DNA from 3 places in the Bradyrhizobium sp. LCT2 genome. Region 1 is predicted to be linked to each of the others. Evidence: predicted binding sites of a transcription regulator. Region 1 holds the regulator's gene; each other region holds the start of a gene.
The links. The regulator LexA, encoded in region 1, represses DNA repair genes until DNA is damaged. The targets are predictions, from matches to a motif close to TGTTCNNNNTGTGTTCNG.

Region 1 (3,287 bases):
GTTCAACGACGCGAATGAAGGTTTTCATCGAACGTGTCCGCCGCCTCAAGCCTTTGACAGCATCGGCGATCTGGCCGCGGAACGGACGTTCAAAATTCAGGCAGGGCCGCGCAAACTTCGTGCGATGGGCAGGTGCGAGCCTGATCTCGGCGGATTGGATTCCGGAAGACGCAAATCATACCATCTCGCCGGCCACGGCCGGCGATGGCAATTTCAATCCCGGCCCCGACCTCTGCGCCGGGGGGAGGTACATCAGCCGATCGGCAGGCGTGTGATCGTCGGCCTGTCAGCGATGATCTCCGGCTTGTGTTCACGCTCGCCGGCCGGCTGGGTCACCGGCAATTGCAGCACGGTCGCGCGCTGGCCTTCGACGAGTTGCGTCACGAGTACGTATTTGCCGTCGGGGAATTCGATCGCGTCATGATGGCGATCGGGAATGTGCGGATCGATCTTGCCGAACTTGCCGACGCGGGAGTTGATGGTGCGCGTCCAGATCCAGCGATTGTCGTAGCGGACGTTGTCGGCGAAGGCGAGCTCCGTTCCCGGCAGCAGGCAGACCGCGACGGACATGTCGGCCTCGGAGGCGAAGCCGCGCGTCGAGGTGCCGCGGAAGGTGGTCGTGACGATCGTCTCGCCGACTTGTGCGGGACGCGTCGCGACGGCATGCAGGCTGTAGTCACACATCGGGTGCTCCTCATTCAGGGATAGCGACCCGCGCCTCCTTCGGAGGCACTGGCCTCTATCAGAGTGGAAGCATGTTAGCGTCTTCTTGGTTGTAGGCAAATCTGCGGCTTGGGTCCGCAGGCTGCCATCACAATATCTTTTTCAAATGCCTCAGGAACAAAAACCGCTTCCGTGCATTTGGCGTGCGTCTCCGTCAGCGACCAGCAGGTGCCGACCAGCCCGAATATTGCCAGGCGGGTTGCGACGGCTGCGCGACGGCGTTGCGGGCATTGCGCAATTGCTCGCTCGTCGTCTGCGTTGCCTTGCGGGCATGGTGCGACTGCGCGGCGAAGGCTTGCGATGCCGACGCGGATGCTGCGATCAGCGCCACCGTGACGGTGCTCAAAACGATCTTGCGCATTGATTGCCTCCTCGATCTCCAGGGCCACGAAGCGATGAGGGCTTTCTGCGGCGTCGCGAGGATGTAGCGCTAGAGAGGGGCCGGATAATCTGAGCAAAACCAGAAAGACTATCCAGCCGGAGCGGACAATCGTCCGCTCCAATCGTCAACGACGCGGGTCGCCAACCGGCGGGCCGCGCTTAGGTGATTGCTTGAGCATGATCTCCGCGCAAGCGCGTCCTGCGCTTGCCGCGAGGGAAAACCGCTGCGCACTTTGCGCTAACGCGGCCCTCCAGTCCGGATCACGCTCAGTACTTCCGGTACAGGCCGATCAGCTTGCCCTGAATCTTCACCCGGTTGGGCGGCAGGATGCGGACCTCATAGGCCGCATTGGCGGGCTCGAGCGCGATCGAAGCGCCGCGGCGGCGGAAGCGCTTCAGCGTCGCTTCCTCGTCGTCGATCAGCGCCACCACGATGTCGCCGGTGTCGGCGCTCTCATTGCGCTGGATCAGCGCCATGTCGCCGTCGAGGATGCCGGCTTCGACCATCGAGTCGCCGCGCACTTCGAGCGCGTAGTGCTCGCCCGAGCCGAGCATGTCGGGCGGTACGCTGATGGTGTGGCTGCGGGTCTGCAACGCTTCGATCGGCGTGCCGGCCGCGATGCGGCCCATCACCGGCACCGCGACGGGGCGTTCGCCCTCGTCCGCGCTGGAGCTCGCTCGCACCTTGCCGAGATTGCCCTCGATGACGCTCGGCGTGAAGCCACGGCGGTTGCCAGCGGCGGCCTGCAGCTCGGGCAGCTTGATCACCTCGATCGCGCGGGCCCGGTTGGGCAGGCGCCGGATGAAGCCGCGCTCCTCCAGTGCGGTGATCAGGCGATGGATGCCCGACTTCGAGCGCAGGTCGAGCGCGTCCTTCATCTCGTCGAAGGAGGGCGGCACACCGCTTTCCTTCAAACGCTCGCTGATGAATCGCAGAAGCTCGTATTGTTTGCGCGTTAACATCTCGACCAAATCCCCCGGTTGATGTCGTTCGATTCCGAGACGGTGAATTCAGCGGCGAGCCGCCAGATGCTCGAAACAAATCATGAACGGACACTATATGTTCGATATGTGTTCCGCAACTGCTTAATTTACCGTGAACGCGACAAAGTTCGCGGAACGCGCAGGACCAGTGCGTTCAGGCGGGCAGTCGCAGCACCTCGCAAGGCGCGCCTGCCTCGGCCTTCGGCGCGAACGGCGCGCGCACGAGAAGTGCCTGCGCCGCAGCGAGATTCGCAAGCAGCGAGGAATCCTGATGATTGACGGGAAGGGCGACAAGCATGCCGTCGTCGCGCCGCTCCAGGCGCGCACGAAGATAGTCCTCGCGCCGGTCATTGGCGCCGACATCGCGGCCGAGCACGGCGCGCTCGCGACGATGGTGAATCACGGCGCGGCCCGACAGGGCGCGAATCAACGGCACCATGAACAGGAAGCCGCACACATAGGACGACACGGGATTGCCGGGCAGGCCGATCACCCCCATCGCCCCTAGCCGGCCGTGCATCATCGGCTTGCCCGGCCGCATCGCGATCTTCCAGAACGCCATCGCAATGCCTTCGGCCTTCAGCGCCTGCTGGACCAGATCGTGGTCGCCGACCGAGGCGCCGCCGATCGTGATCAGGATGTCGGCGCCGCTCTCTCGGGCACGGCGGATGCCGGCTGTGGTGGCCTCCAGCGTATCGGCGGCAACGCCGAGGTCGATGGTATCTGCGCCCTCCTGGCGGGCGAGGGCGTGCAGGGCATAGCCGTTGGAATAGACGATCTGGCCGGGGCCCGGCGTGGTGCCCGGCATCACCAGCTCGTCGCCGGTGGCGAGGATCGCGACCTTCGGACGGCGGCGGATGGGCAGGTCTGGATGGTTCATCCCGGCGGCGAGCGCGAGGTCGCGCTCGGTGAGCCGGGTTCCCTTGCGAAGGAGCACGTCGCCCTCGCGGAAGTCGACGCCGGCGGGCCGGATGTGCCGACCGGCGATAGCGGCTTCCTTGATCGTGATGCGCTTGCCCTCGGCGACCGTATCCTCCTGGATCACGACCGCGTCCGCGCCGGCGGGAACGACGCCGCCGGTGAAGATTCGCACCGCTTCGCCGGCGCCGACCGCTCCCGCGAACGGCCGGCCCGCCGCGACCTCGCCGATCATGGTGAGCTGCGCGTCGACCCTGGCCGCATCGGCTGCGCGCACGGCG
Region 2 (3,287 bases), 3.8 Mb from region 1:
CGAGAGGTTCTTGCGCGCCTGCTGCTGGCCGACGAAGTCGGACAGCGATTGCGGGCGCAGCGCGGTGTCGCCGACATCATCGCTGCGGCGCTCTGGCGAGACCATGCGGTTGGCCTTGGGATCGCTCACTTCGCGAGTTCCTTCAGACCGAGGCGAATGAGCTGCGCGGTCTCGGCGCCTTCACCCGCACTGCGCGAGGCCGATGCAATGGCCGCGGCGGCCTGCGGCTGGCCATAGCCGAGATTGACCAGCGCAGAGATCGCATCCGCCACCGGGCGCGGCGCGCGCTGGTCGTCGACGGCACCGGCAAGATGCACCACGGCGGGATCGACATTGGCGAAGGCCGGCGCCTTGTCCTTCAATTCGGTGACGATGCGCTCGGCGACCTTGGGGCCGACGCCCGGCGTGCGTGCCACCGCGGCCTTGTCGCGCAGCGCAATCGCATTGGCGAGGTCGGAGGGCGCCAGCGTGCCGAGCACCGCGAGCGCGACCTTGGCGCCGACACCCTGCACGGTCTGGAGCAGGCGAAACCATTCACGCTCCTGGTCGGTGCGGAAGCCGAACAGCTTGATCTGGTCCTCGCGGACATAGGTCTCGATCGACAGCACGGCGGCCTCGCCGGGCGACGGCAGATGCTGCAGCGTGCGCGTCGAGCAGTGCACCTGGTAGCCGACGCCGCCGACGTCGAGGATGACGAAATCCTCGCCGTAGGAATCGATCAGGCCCTTCAGCTTGCCGATCATGATTGCGCAGCGCTCTTCTTGTTACCTCCCCCCTTGTGGGGGAGGTCGGATCGCCGAAGGCGATCCGGGAGGGGGGTAAGCCACAGACGCCGGCGCCCGGGGCTACCCCCCTCCCCAACCCTCCCCCACAAGGGGGGAGGGAGAAGAGTGTGCGTGCGGCTCATGTTGCGCCTCATGACTCGAACTTAAACTCCCACCACCTTCAGCCTGAGCGCCGTGCTCTGGCGGTGATGGGCGTGGGTGATCGCGATGGCGAGCGCGTCGGCAGCGTCGGCTGACGGCGGTTCGGCCTTCGGCAGCAATATCTTCAGCATCATCGCGATCTGTTGCTTGTCGGCATGGCCGGCGCCGACCACAGTCTTCTTCACCTGGTTCGGCGCATATTCGGCGACGCTGATGCCGAACATTGCGGGCGCCAGCATGGCGACGCCCCGGGCCTGGCCGAGCTTCAGCGTCGCAACGCCGTCCTTGTTCACAAAAGTCTGCTCGACGGCGGCTTCCATCGGCTTGTGATCGGACAGGACAGAGGCGAGCCCTTCGTGGATCGCGAGCAGGCGGCTGGACAGCGGCAGGTCGTCCGGCGGTTCCACCGAGCCGCAGGCGACATAGATCAGGCGGTTGCCCTCAGCCTCGATCACGCCCCAGCCGGTACGGCGGAGGCCAGGGTCGATGCCGATGATGCGAACGGGGCCACGAATCGGGAGCGCAGTCATGGGCCAGTGATAGCGGCTGGCTGCGGCGGGGGAAACAGAAACAGAACGGAAGTAACAGGGGAAGTGTCGCTCTTCGCCTCTCCCCGCTTGCGGGGAGAGGCCGGAATGCGCGCGAAGCGCGGATTCCGGGTGAGGGGGACTCTCCACGAGTCCCTCTATCACCGCCGACGCGGAAACAGCCCCTCACCCCAACCCTCTCCCCGCAGAGCGGGGCGAGGGAGCGCACCGTTCGTGTGTCCCCTACCCGCCCATCTTGGCAACAAGCGCGTCCGACACCTCGAAATTGGCGTAGACGTTCTGGACGTCGTCGTGCTCGTTGAGCAGGTCCATCAGCTTGAGCAGCTTCTCGCCGGTCTCGTCATCGACGGCGACCGTGTTCTGCGGCTTCCAGATCAGCGCGGCCTTGCGCGGCTCGCCGAACTTGGCTTCCAGCGCCTTGGCAACGTCGCGATAGCCTTCGGTCGAGGCGTAGATCTCGTGGCCGCTTTCGCCGGAGACGACGTCGTCTGCGCCGGCCTCGATCGCGGCATCGAGCACCGCGTCGTCGGAAGCGACGCTGCGGTCGTATTCGATGATGCCGGTGCGGTCGAACATGAAGGAGACCGAACCGGTTTCGCCGAGATTGCCGCCCGACTTGGTGAAGAAGGAGCGGATGTCGGAGGCGGCGCGGTTGCGGTTGTCGGTCAGCGCCTCGACGATGACGGCGACGCCGCCGGGGCCATAGCCCTCGTAGCGGATCTCGTCATAGTTCTCGCCGTCGCTGCCGAGCGCCTTCTTGATGGCGCGCTCGATATTGTCCTTCGGCATGTTCTCCGCGCGCGCGGCGATCACGGCGGCGCGCAGGCGCGGGTTCATGGCGGGGTCGGGCGTGCCGAGCTTGGCGGCGACGGTGATTTCCCGCGCCAGCTTGCCGAACAGCTTCGACTTCTGGGCATCCTGCCGCCCCTTGCGGTGCATGATGTTCTTGAATTGGGAATGTCCGGCCATGCGTGGTCTCGTAAAGGAATCGTGCGCCTAAGGTGAGCGTGGGAAGCGCGGCCTTATAGGCCGCCAACCCACCGGAATGAAAGAGGCTCTACGACTTTAAGGTAACACCGTAGTGGCCTTTGCCCAGATGTCAGGCATCGTTAACCCTGACTTCATTCCGGCCTGCGAAAATAGCGTACGACCGTCCCCCGACAAGAGAGACCTGATGGCGTTCGGACTATTTCGGAAGCGTCTGCCGGACATGGCTGCGCCCGCGGCCGCCCCGCAGGCTGCGCCGCCGCCGGCCCATTCCGAGCCCGGCCCGGCCGCTGAGAGCGATTCTGCCAGGGAAATCCTGGAACTGCTGGAACTCGAGCTGGGCGCGATGATTCGCCAGCTCGAGCGCGCCGCCAATTCGGTGGCCGGCGGCGCCGAAGCGACCGCCACGACGCTTGCGGCCATCCGCGACCGGACCGACGCCCTGACCGGCCGCACCAACGCCGCACAGTCGACCGCATCCACCTTCGCCCATGCCGCCGACAAGTTCACCCAGTCCGCGCTGGGCATCGGCGCGCAGGTTCGCGCGGCCGGCAAGCTCGCCGACGAGGCCAGTGCCGCGGCGCAGGAAGCCCGCGCCAATGTCGACCGACTGCGCGAGTCCTCCGCCGCCATTGGCAACGTCGTCAATCTGATCGCGCAGATCGCGCGGCAGACGACGCTGCTCGCGCTCAACTCGACCATCGAGGCCGCGCGCGCGGGCGCTGCGGGCAAGGGCTTTGCGGTCGTCGCGACCGAAGTGAAAGCACTCGCGGTGCAGACCCAGGGCGCGACGGAAGAGATCACCAAAAAGATCGACGCGCTGCAG
Region 3 (3,287 bases), 2.0 Mb from region 1:
TCCTCGCGGAGCTCTTCGAGATCGTTGGCGGCGGCTTTGTGTCCCATGATGGCTTCCGGACGTGGGGAGATCCGTCCGCCGGTCCAGCGTTCGGCATCGGCGAGCAGGGGTCCAAGTATCGATCCAAGTACCGATGCGTCCTGGAGGTTCCTCCGGCGCTTCACCGGCGCGTCGGTCGTCATCAGCCGGCCGGGCTGGAAATGGCGCCGCCAGGTTTCCTCCAGGCGGCCTGGTGCCGGCCACTCCGTCCGGCTGATTCCGGGCGTGAAGGAGATCGCGTGACCATTCCAATGGGCACAAACGTCAGGCGTGAGGATCGACCAGGGCATGTCGGCAAAACGACGCGCAAAGAACGGCGCGGCGAATGCGACGATGTGATGCTCCGGCTCGAACCAGGCGGCGTAATGCGCCTTCTGCTCGCGCCCGATCTCGCGGAAGCGGACGAGATCGCGCATCCGCTGTGCATCGCGCTGCACGCTGCCAGCCATCGCGGTTGCCTGCGCCACGTCGGGATCGCTCATCGTTACGAGCAGGTCGTGATCGGCCTTCAACCGCCAGAGCAGGCGATAGAGCAGCGCAAATCGCTCGCCCTCGCGATGCAGGATCGCGATGCGGGCAAGCTCGATGAAATTGGCCGGCACGGTGAACGTGCTCTCGGTCTCGATCGGCGGAAGGCTCGGCGCTTCGGACAGGCCGGGCGGCATCTGGTCTTTCGTCTGGCCTTGCACGTGCCACACCACGTCCGCCGGGGCGACGTGGTGCAGCGCGAATGCGCGTGCGGCTTTACGCCAGCCGTCGAAATCGGTCTCGCTGTCCAGGGTGACGAGGTACATGGCACTCGAATCCTCTTGATTCCGCTCATGAATCCATGGGCGCGCCAATTCGATTGACTCCAGGGGCGCCGTTAGCTTTATATTAGAACATATCATGAACAAATGAGCCAGCCGCTGGTTCTCTTTTTGAGAGCCACCGGCAATCACCTCTGAAGGAGCGGCGTATATGAGCGGCGCACGCACAAGCGCGCTTGCGACCTTGCGCAGCCAGATCGAGCGCATCGAGACGGCGGAGGTCGTGCATCAGCATGATCGCGTCGCGCTTGGCCACGGCGAGGTCGACAGCGCGCTGAAGGGCGGGCTCGCGCGCGCGGCGATCCACGAGGTGTTTTGCGAGGGGCGCCAGGGCGCCGCCGCGACCGGGTTTGTCATGGGCGTTGCGGGACGCGTGACCGCGCGCCGGCCGCTGTTGTGGGTGCGGCAGGATTTTTCGGAACTGGAAGCCGGCGCGCTGTCGATGAGCGGGCTCGCCGAGCTCGGCCTCGACCCGCGCCGCGTGGTGATGGTGCGCGCGGCCGATGTGGAGGGTGCGCTGCGCACTTCGGCCGATGCACTGGCCTGCGATGCGCTCGGCGCGGTCGTGCTCGAGCTCTGGGGCGAGACGCGGCAATTCGATCTCGTGGCGAGCCGCAAGCTGACGCTGGCCGCGCAAGGCTCCGGCGTCACCGGCCTGCTGTTGCGGATGGCCGCGCAGCCGCTGCCCTCGACTGCCGAGACCAGATGGATGCTGCGCGCGGCGCATTCGCCGCCGGGCACGATGTGGAATGCCTGGGGCGCGCCGCGCTTCGATGCCGAGCTGTTGCGCAATCGTCATGGCCCGTGCGGCCGGTGGATCATGGAATGGAAATGTGATGAGTGCCAGTTCAGTGAACCGTCGACGTATTCTCAGCTTGTGGCTGCCGCGCCTGCCCATCGACCGGATCCAGCGATTCTTCAACGGCGGGCTGGGTAAGACCAAAGCGTTTTCGAGCGAAGTGGGTACCGGTTCGCGTGAAGAAAACGCGTCAAAACAAAAAGACGAGCCCAGCATCGTCGTCATCAAAGAGACCAATGCGCTGGTGATCCATGCGCTTGACGATGCGGCGTCGCGGCTGGGCCTGCATATCGGCCAGCCCCTGGCCAATGCGCGGGCGATGTGCCCGGACTTGCGGGTGTTCGATGCCGATGTCGTCGCCGATGCGAAGACGCTGAGCGACATCGCCGACTGGTGCGACCGTTTCACGCCGCTGGTGGCGCTCGATCCGCCGCACGGGCTGTTCCTTGATATCACCGGCTGCGCGCATCTGTTCGGCGGCGAAGCCGCGCTGTTGCAGACGCTCATTCGCGCGCTCGGCCGACAAGGCTTTGCCGTCAGCGCGGCGATTGCCGGCACCTCGGTCTGCGCGCGGACGCTGACGCGCCAGGTCACAGGCACCATCGTCGTCGATGGCGGGGAGGCGGAGGCGATCAGCCGGCTGCCGGTGTCCGCGCTCGGCGCGGGCGAGGCCATCACCACCGGCCTGCGCCGTGCCGGCCTGAAGACCATCGGCGATGTCGCATCGCGCGGCGCCCACGAGATCACGGCGCGGTTCGGCGCGCGGTTCTCCACGCTGCTCGCGCATGCGCTGGGGCAGGGCGATGCGCCGATCAATCCGCGAAAGCCGCTGCCTGACTACATCGTAGAGAAGCGCTTTGCCGAGCCGATCGCGACCGACACGATGATCGCGATGACGCTGTCGCGGCTCGCCGACACGTTGATCGCGTCCATGGAGAAGCAGGGCAAGGGCGCGCGGCGGCTGGAAGCCGCCTTCTTCCGCACCGACGGCGTGGTGCGCGCGATCATGGTCGAGACCGGACGGCCGGTGACGCGAAGCGCCGTCATCGACCGCCTGTTCCGCGAGCGGCTCGATGCGCTCGCCGATCCCCTCGATCCCGGCTTCGGCTTCGACATGGTGCGGCTGTCGGCGAGCCGCACCGAGATCGTGGTGCAGGAGCAGCGCGATCTCGACGCCCATGTCCACGACAATGACGAGCTCGCCGCGCTGATCGACCGCATCGCGGCGCGGATCGGCGGAAAGCGCGTCGTCGTGCACTTGCCGCAGGACACGCATGTCCCTGAATGTGCGGTGCTGGCCGCGCCGGCGCAGCATCACCTTGCCGCCGCCATGCAGGCCGAATGGCCGGCGCGCGCCGAGGGCGAGCCGCCGCTGCGCCCCCTGCGGCTGTTCGACAAGCCGGAGCCGGTCACAGTGCCGTTCGCGACCGTGCCGGATGGTCCGCCGCATCAATTCACCTGGCGGCGCGCGAAACACGCGGTGGTGCGGGTGGAAGGGCCCGAGCGCATCGCGATGGAATGGTGGCGTCAGGACGGCAAGCAGTTGACGCGGGATTATTTCCGCATCGAGGATGCCGAAGGCCTGCGCTTCTGGATTTTTCGCGACGGTCTTTACGAGGGGGAGGTGTTCGACGCCGACG

Region 2: ruvC (crossover junction endodeoxyribonuclease RuvC) is a predicted target of LexA. The motif match lies at 1,487-1,504, and genes of this name have one in related genera.
Region 3: EI171_RS32915 (ImuA family protein) is a predicted target of LexA. The motif match lies at 917-934, and genes of this name have one in related genera.

The regions. Positions count from the first base shown of each region.
Region 1 is NZ_CP034432.1:4,889,064-4,892,350, forward strand. It holds gene EI171_RS23600 (GAF domain-containing protein) at 1-28, opposite strand, end outside; gene EI171_RS23605 (hypothetical protein) at 253-684, opposite strand; gene EI171_RS23610 (hypothetical protein) at 878-1,084, opposite strand; gene lexA (transcriptional repressor LexA) at 1,372-2,067, opposite strand; gene glp (gephyrin-like molybdotransferase Glp) at 2,243-3,287, opposite strand, start outside.
Region 2 is NZ_CP034432.1:8,688,529-8,691,815, forward strand. It holds gene ruvB (Holliday junction branch migration DNA helicase RuvB) at 1-105, opposite strand, end outside; gene ruvA (Holliday junction branch migration protein RuvA) at 126-743, opposite strand; gene ruvC (crossover junction endodeoxyribonuclease RuvC) at 929-1,456, opposite strand; gene EI171_RS41065 (YebC/PmpR family DNA-binding transcriptional regulator) at 1,697-2,443, opposite strand; gene EI171_RS41070 (methyl-accepting chemotaxis protein) at 2,649-3,287, shown strand, end outside.
Region 3 is NZ_CP034432.1:6,910,993-6,914,279, reverse strand. It holds gene EI171_RS32920 (UdgX family uracil-DNA binding protein) at 1-833, opposite strand, end outside; gene EI171_RS32915 (ImuA family protein) at 1,000-1,785, shown strand; gene EI171_RS32910 (DNA polymerase Y family protein) at 1,685-3,287, shown strand, end outside.